One region of the Sphingobacterium sp. xlx-130 genome, then DNA from elsewhere that is predicted to be linked to it. Evidence: riboswitches for the same ligand, from Rfam matches in the RefSeq annotation. Region 1 holds a riboswitch; the other holds the start of a gene.
What was found. Region 1 has a riboswitch for thiamine pyrophosphate ahead of G7B18_RS14425 (TonB-dependent receptor). Riboswitches for the same ligand answer to the same signal wherever they lie in the genome.
Positions count from the first base shown of each region.

Region 2: it holds a riboswitch for thiamine pyrophosphate, as region 1 does, so the genes downstream of both, pnuC (nicotinamide riboside transporter PnuC) here and G7B18_RS14425 (TonB-dependent receptor) in region 1, are expected to answer to the same signal.

Region 1 is NZ_WFKN01000008.1:103,941-108,392, reverse strand. Features, by position in the region: gene G7B18_RS14430 (amidohydrolase family protein) at 1-957, opposite strand, end outside; TPP riboswitch at 1,135-1,259, shown strand; gene G7B18_RS14425 (TonB-dependent receptor) at 1,314-3,779, shown strand; gene dtd (D-aminoacyl-tRNA deacylase) at 3,906-4,364, shown strand; gene G7B18_RS14415 (nucleotide pyrophosphohydrolase) at 4,419-4,452, shown strand, end outside.
Region 2 is NZ_WFKN01000006.1:316,279-320,730, reverse strand. Features, by position in the region: gene fabG (3-oxoacyl-[acyl-carrier-protein] reductase) at 1-559, opposite strand, end outside; gene G7B18_RS12800 (malate:quinone oxidoreductase) at 853-2,376, shown strand; TPP riboswitch at 2,382-2,508, shown strand; gene pnuC (nicotinamide riboside transporter PnuC) at 2,550-3,149, shown strand; gene G7B18_RS12790 (acyl-CoA dehydrogenase) at 3,206-4,279, shown strand; gene G7B18_RS12785 (hypothetical protein) at 4,286-4,452, opposite strand, start outside.

The DNA of each region.
Region 1 (4,452 bases):
ATCTAGGGTATCATTAGACGCCAAACTATCCGTACCTATAGCAATCTCACATCCATTTTGTTCAAGAATACTTACTTTAGGAAGGGTGCCCTCAATATATAGATTAGCCTTTGGACAGAGACACATCACCACATCCCTTCCCATTCTGCGGATAAAGTCTAAATCTTTTAATGAAGTAAAAGTATTGTGTACGAGGATAATTTTATTGCCCGTCGGGAGATAAGACATGTAGGTCTGTACCGAATTTCTTGCCTGCGCTTTAAAATCATCTGCAGAAAAACCGATTTGCTTATAGAACTCTAAAAAATCCCCAGTTTTGTAACGGAAAAGCTTATTTTCCTCTTCACTCTCCTGATTGTGGATTGAAATGATATTGTCATCGGAAACTGACTTCTTAAAAGCTTTAAAAAGTGCCTTAGAACAAGAATAGGGAGAATGAAGTGTTATAGAAGCATGACTAGAATCAAAATGAAACTCAAGCTCCCGCGCTTCGTCAATCTTACGATTCACTTCTTCATCATTCAATCCCAATATTTCAACAAAAGTATGATAAGCAATCTTACTTGCTTCTTTCACGCTAGCGGAAATAGCCGAATTTACATGATCGCCCACCGCTTGTATACCGCTATCGTACATCGCTCGATCTGCAGCTATCATAGCCTCACGGACAACGTCATCGTCTGCACCCCGATTTGACATCACTTCGGTGATAAATTTAACCAAACCCTGCTCTTGAGAAATTTTGCCTATCAAATGAGACAACTCCAAATGACAATGTGCGTTAATAAAACCAGGAATCAAAACGCCCTTCAAGCGTTCTATTTCTACATTATTCGGCACCGAATCATTATCATATATTCCCAAAACCGTACCATTTTCGTCCATTGCAATCACCCCATTTTTGATAGGGCTGGACGTGACTGGCATCACATAATCAGCTGAATAATAATGAACCATTTATATACCAATAGTTAGTGTGTGTGTATTTTCTAAGGGGTAAAGAGCAACCCTGTTTAGAAAATGTAAATTTAACACAAAATATTGCTTTAAACCAATACTCTTGACAAATTAAGTAATTTATTTTACACAAAAAAAATGAACTTTTGTTTTGTAAAAAAAATATTCTATGTTTGCGCCATCGAAAAGGGGTGCCTCGTTCATCAGAACATAAAGTAAGGCTGAGATTATACCCGTCTCGAGTATTCTCGGGAGCACCTGATCTGGATAATGCCAGCGTAGGGAAAGGGCGGTTAAATGTATCGCTATTGTAACCCCTTGCAATAGTTTGGTTTAACTCAAATTATTTTACATTTATGATTAAGCATCTTATTGCTACTGGTTTGCTAGGATTACTTACCATTATCGTTGTGATAGCACAGGAAAATGTTAAGGTAACAGTGACAAACAGTCAAGCACAATTGTTACATGGCGCAACCGTGACTATGGACAACACCACCAAACAAACCGACAGATCCGGAATAGCTATATTCACGATAGGTCCGAAAAGCAATCGAACAATCAAAGTCCATTATTTGGGATACAAGTCTTTTACTGGCCCATTAACCACTGGGCAACGAAGCATCAATATCATGCTTCAAGCCGCTGTTATACAAGCTGATGAAGCCTTGGTCTATGCTACCCGTGCCAAGGAAAATTCGGCGACAACCTTCAAAAATCTAACAAAAGAAGACATTAAGAAGAAAAATCTAGGTCAGGACATTCCTTACCTACTCGATCAGACTCCTGGGGTAGTTATCGGATCTGATGCTGGCGCAGGGATTGGTTATACTAATATGACGATCCGAGGCTCTGACAACCAACGCATTAACGTGACTTTAAATGGTATCCCGCTAAATGATGCCGAAAGTATGGGCTCATTTTTTGTCAACTTACCTGACTTTGCCTCCAGTACAGAAAGCATACAGATACAACGGGGTATAGGTACTTCCACAAATGGCGCCGGTGCCTTCGGTGCCTCTTTAAACATCCAGACTGATGTACTAGAAGAAAAACCCTACGCCGAATTAAACAATTCCTTCGGCTCATACAATTCTTGGAAAAACACCATTAAAGGTGGAACTGGTCTGATGAGCAACAAGTTCGCTATAAACACCCGCTTATCACGGATCGTATCCGATGGATACGTTGATCGCGCATCGTCAAATCTAAGATCGCTCTATGTCGACGCGGGACTATACACCAACAAACATACCTTGAAGGCCACAGTCTTCACGGGTAAAGAGAAAACCTATCAGGCATGGTACGGAACCCCCGAACCCCTCCTGACTGGCGATAAAGATCTTCTTATCAAATATGCAAATGAAGCTTTTGGATTATATGATGGTCCAGAATACGACCGTCTGCTAAATGCAGATAGAAAGTACAACTACTACACATACGACAATCAAACCGACAACTACACGCAGACGCATAGCCATCTGCAGTACACCAACGTTATTAGTGAAAAGTTGAAATTCAACTCCGCTTTACACTACACCCGTGGTGCAGGCTATTACGAAGAGTATCGCACAAAAGATAAACTCGTAAAATATGGGATACCTGATGTTACCGTCGGACAGGAAATCATCAAGAAATCAGACCTTATCCGTCAGCGTTGGCTGGACAACCATTTTTATGGACTCATTTACTCCTTTGACTATAGAGCTTCCGATAAATGGAACTTCATTTTTGGTGGGGGGTACAATCAGTACAAAGGAGATCATTACGGCAAGGTCATTTGGGACGAATTCAATGCCAATCCTAACCCCGGCAGCAAATACTACCTGAATGATGCACAAAAGTACGATTTTAATATGTACGTTAAAGCCGACTATAAAATAGACAAATGGCTTTTCAATTTTGATGTACAGTACCGCAACGTAAATTATACCGTAAAAGGCGATGACGACAAAATCAAAGATCTGGATTTCAACGACAAATTAAACTTTGTAAACCCTAAAGTAGGCGCCACCTATTTCCTTAACGGCAACTCAAACATTTATGCATCTTACGCATATGCAAGCAAGGAACCTGTACGTAAAGATTATGTAGAAAATCCTAGAAACGAGTTCCCGAAGCCGGAACGCATGCAAGATATCGAGCTAGGCTATCGCTTCCGTAGCGAAGGGTTTAACATAGGGACAAATGTGTATGCAATGCTGTACAAAGATCAGCTGATCCCAACCGGAACATTGAATGATACAGGAGCTGAGTTACGTATGAACATCCCTGAAAGTCACCGTATCGGATTAGAGCTTGATGCTTCATGGAGGGTCAGTAGCACACTCACCTGGTCAGCAACAGCTGCGCTGAGCGACAATAAAATATACGACTTTGTCGAATATTATCAGGTTTATGATAACGACACCCACTGGAACTACCTAAGAGAAGACTCGCGCAATTTAGGAAGCACGAAAATTGCGAAATCTGCGTCGACTATTCTTTCTAATAGTTTTACGTACACTCCGGTTGACAGGCTTTCTTTCAGTTTATTGTCTAAATATGTATCACGTCTATACCTAGACAATACTTCAGCAGAGGAAAGATCCATTGACCCTTCTTTTGTAAACAATTTCTTGGCAAACTATACATTCTCGGCCTTAGGACTTAAAGAAATCGGATGCAACCTCATGATTAATAACATCTTCAACGCGAAGTATACAACAAATGGCTACACTGGGGGACAGAAATTTGAAAACAGAGCCGAACGGGATTACTACAATTTCTACTACCCACAGGCAACCACTAATTTTATGCTAGGCTTAAACATTCGTTTTTAGAAAAACAGGTTTACTAACCTTCAACAAATTATATCCCGCTGTACACAGAATGATGTGCTACAGTGGGATCTTCTTTTCCAACAAGAATAATTTCCACTTTTCACTTTTTAATTTTTACTTTGAACCATGCGAGCAGTAATACAACGGGTGACACAAGCCTCGTGCACCGTAGACGAACAAGTGACCGGAGTGATAGGTAATGGCTTATTGGTATTGATAGGTATTGAAGATGAAGATAGTCAACAGGATATGGAATGGCTTTCGCAAAAATTGGTTAACCTACGTATATTCGGTGACGAGCAGGGACTGATGAATAAATCCATACAAGATATCGAAGGAAATATTCTTCTTGTATCTCAATTCACGCTATTTGCACAGACTAAGAAAGGAAACCGCCCGTCTTTTATACGGGCAGCAAAACCCGACAAAGCCAAACCGATGTACATCCAAATGGCTCAACATCTGTCCGTACTCCTAGGAAAAGAAGTCCAAGTGGGTATCTTTGGTGCTGATATGAAGATCGATCTTAGAAACGACGGTCCTGTCACCATTATGATGAACACTAAGGATAAAGATAATTATTAATGGTTAGTTTAATGACATTAACCATTTATCATTAACACTCAACAATTAAAAAAAATGACAATCAAAGAAGCACAAGAAATCGTCGACA
Region 2 (4,452 bases), on a different contig from region 1:
CCGGCGCTATTACATTTGCGCGGATGTTTCTAGAGCCAAGTTCTTTAGCAACAGACTTTGTAAATCCAATAATACCAGCTTTTGAAGCCGCATAATTTGCTTGTCCGGCATTACCCTGTACGCCAACTACCGAAGACATATTAATAAACGACCCTTTTCTATTCTTCATCATTACTTTAGAGGCCGCCTTCGTGATATTAAAGATAGACTTAAGGTTGATGTTTATAACATCGTCCCAGCTTTCTTCGGTCATACGCATTAACAAACCGTCTTTGGTAATCCCTGCGTTATTAACCACGATGTCCAACGTCCCAAATTCGCTCACGATATCATTGATCAGGTTTTCCGCCTCATCAAATTTAGAAGCGTCCGACCGGTACCCTTTTACTTTTGCTCCGAATGCCTGTAATTCATTTTCTAGTGCTAGACCCTTTTCTACAGAAGATAGGTAGGTAAATGCGACATTTGCGCCATGCTGTGCAAAAACTTCAGCAATCTTACGTCCTATTCCTTTTGATGCCCCTGTGACTAAAGCTACTTTTCCTTCAAGTAATTTCATATGTATATAATTATTTCATGAGCTTGGAAGCTCGGTTTATTTTTTCTGTCAAAAGGAATATCCGCAAATTATGATTATTCGAGATGCGTAACCAAATATTACACCGATATTTCATATACAAACTTTTCGTTTTTTACTGTTGAGGCACAAAAATAAGTAAATTTTAAGATAGTACTAAGTTTATTAAATGTTGACGATAATTTTTAATTTTTGAAACTATTCAATTTTGATTTGATAAAAGGTAATGGAAATGAGAGAATTTTGACAAATTCATTCGTGATAAACGAATACGAATGTTAATTTTGCAACAATTTAAACAAGTCATGGGCAAGAAAAAACAAAATACTGAAGTTGACGTCGTTCTGATCGGTGGTGGTATCATGAGTGCTACTCTTGGAACATTAATCAATGAGTTAAATCCAGATATCGATATTGAAATCATCGAGCGTTTGGATATTGTTGCAGCAGAGAGTTCGGATGCATGGAATAATGCTGGTACTGGTCACTCTGCCTTGTGTGAGTTGAATTATACGCCCGAGCAAGCAGATGGATCTGTAAAAGTAGACAAAGCAATAAAGATAGCAGAGCAGTTTGAGGTGTCCAAGCAGTTCTGGGCATATTTGGTAGAGAAAGGAATCGTTAAAAATCCGAGCCACTTTATCCGTAAAGTGCCTCATATGAGTGCTGTGTTTGGAGAGAACGATGTTCGTTTTTTAAAGACTCGATTTGAGACTATGGAAAAAGAAACGCTCTTTAAAGGCATGGAGTACACCGAAGACAAATCTGTGCTTAAAGAATGGATTCCATTGATGATGGAGGGACGTGCTGCCAATGAACCTATGGCTGCCACTAAGATGGATATCGGAACAGATGTAAACTTTGGTGCGCTAACTCGGGATTTGATTGCTTACTTGGATAAAAAGGAAAACATTAGGCTTGCTTTGCAGCAAGAGGTTAAAGACATTGAACGGGAAGATGATGGTCGTTGGGAGATTGAAGTTAAAGATCTCAAAACAGGTGAGAAGCGGGAGATCAAAGCTAAATTTGTATTTATTGGCGCCGGAGGACATTCCTTGTTGCTTTTAGAAAAATCTGGAATTCCAGAAGCAAAAGGATACGGCGGTTTTCCTGTCGGAGGACAATGGCTGCGTTGCAAAAACGAAGAGATAATAAAACAGCATCATGCTAAAGTATATGGTAAAGCGTCTGTAGGGGCTCCTCCAATGTCAGTACCGCATTTGGATACGCGTTATATTGATGGTAAACAGGCATTACTTTTTGGTCCTTATGCTGGATTTTCAACAAAGTTCCTAAAACAGGGCTCGTATTTTGATTTGCCGGCTTCTATAAAACTATCTAATATTAAGCCAATGTTGTCGGCTGGATTAGACAATCTTCCATTGACAAAATATCTGATTACGGAGGTCATGAAAAAGCCAAAGGATAAATTGGATGCTTTGAAACAATTTATGCCTACAGCCCGTATGGAAGACTGGGGGATAGAGAAGGCTGGACAACGTGTACAGGTGATTAAGAAAGACCCGAAACACGGTGGTATATTGGAATTCGGAACTGAAGTAGTCTCTAGTGCAGATGGTTCTATTGCAGCCTTGCTTGGTGCTTCGCCGGGTGCTTCTACTTCCGTAGAAATCATGATTCAACTATTAAAACGTTGCTTTCCGGAACGTGCAAAATCTGATGAATACAGAAAGAAGCTTCGAGAGATGATACCTTCTTGGGGACAGTCTCTTAACAACAATGCCGAATTGTGTGCAGAAATGCGTAAGCACACACATCGTGTATTGAAATTGGATTAGATAATAAAATAATTATGGGGTGCAGGTTCCGTATTCATGCGGAACCGAGCTGAGATTATACCCAATCCTGCGTTCAGTAGGAGGAACCTGATCCAGATAATGCTGGCGTAGGGATTAATTTTGCTCTTCTATCAAAGCATACCCATAAATAGTGTTCTTGATTACATTGTTTAATGGAAAATATTATCGAAAATATTAGTAGTGCATTTCAGCAAACTTCTTGGTTAGAACGATTCTCGGTACTTTGTGGTGTCGCGCAGGTATTGCTTTCTAAAAATAATAAAGTGTCTAATTATTTCTTCGGAATCATGGGCATTATATCGGGTATGTATGTACTGTTTGGAGTTAAATTGTATGCTGAGATTGCCTTAAATATGTATTACCTAGTTATGAGCATCTATGGATGGTGGTATTGGTCTAATAATAAGGATGCGCGAGAACAACCTATCACTAATTGCACAAAGAGAGATTGGAGTATTGTCGCGATAATTAGCGTGCTTGGATTTATTTTATTGTTTTTAGTGCTTGAGCATATTACAGACTCCGATGTTCCCGCTTGGGACGCCTGGGTATCTGCCACTGCTTGGGCCGGGATGTGGCTTTTGGCCAAACGAAAGGTAGAAAATTGGCTGCTACTTAACGTTAGTAACCTGTTTGCGATACCGTTGTTAATACATAAAGAGCTCTATCTTTTTGCAGCCCTTACTACTTTTTTATTTATTGTCGCTATCTTCGGCTATTTTAATTGGCGAAAGCTCATGAAGTTTTCGTAAACGAAGGGCTACTCGTAAGTGTAATAGAATCTGCTACGAATTTAATATTTAAAAAAATGATGATCTGTGAAAATGCTATACAGGTGATAAGAGATAATCAGTTGGCATCTATAGAAGCGAAGACTTTGGTAGACGGTCAACTCGGCTTGATCTACGAAAATAACTGGTTTAATATATGGGTGCCTACTTCCCTGGGTGGATTGGAACTGAATTTACAAGATGGTTTGACATTATTGGAAGAACTAGCTTATTGGGATGGTGGTATGGCTTGGACGGTGACGCTATGTGCTGGAGCAAATATGTTTGCGGGGTACTTGAACAAAGGACTGACCACAAAAATATTTGCAGATCCAAAGGTTTGTTTTGGTGGTTCGGGACGTGCTTCGGGAAGAGCTGTGTGGGACGGCGAGTACTTTACACTTACTGGGTTTTGGCGCTTTGCAACTGGTGCGCCTCATTTAAGCCATTTTACATTAAATAGCTTTGTTTTTGATGGTGAAGAGCCAAGACTGGATGATTTGGGAGAACAGGTTGTATTTTCATTCCTAGTACCGCGGGACAAAGTACTTGTACATTATGATTGGGATTCGTTCGGTTTGGCTTGCACCGCAAGCCATAGCTTCTCGTTGGACCATGTTGCTATAGAGCCGAATTATGCATTTCAGATCAAACCTGAGCATCGTACAGTAGATACAGCATTGTATCGGATTCCTTTTATGCCTTTTGCAGAGTTGACACTTCTTGTCAACTACTTAGGAATGTATAGAAGGTATCTGGATTTGGTCGAAAAGTACTTTTTCGAAAAATCTAAAGTAGAGAGTTGGCTATCAAAACATGGAAAAGAGTATTTTAGAAACATAGACACCCTTAGGCTTCAGCTTGAATCAGATAGAAATAAAATAAGTCTACTCGCTGATCTATTATGGCGCGGATCTAAGCAATCAACGATAACAACAACACTTTTAGAGGATATAGCTTGTTCATCTAGACAGATGGTAAAAGACATTCGGGAAGAAACGACACGTTTGTTCCCATTGTTGGGCATTAGTGCGGCACAAAACGGCACAGAGCTAAATACGATTTTTAGAAATATATTTACAGCGACACAGCATAGCCTTTTGAACATTTAACCGTCACTAGCAGTCAAACTGCATAATGCCTTCATAGGCTTGTGGACTACCAGATAATATGATGAGTAGACGCATCTCTTCATAATCCCTCGGGCTGGAAAAGATAAAGTCTAATTGTTTATCCCTGTCCAGGTCTCCAATAAATTTTAATTCGGTGGCCGTATCGTTATAAG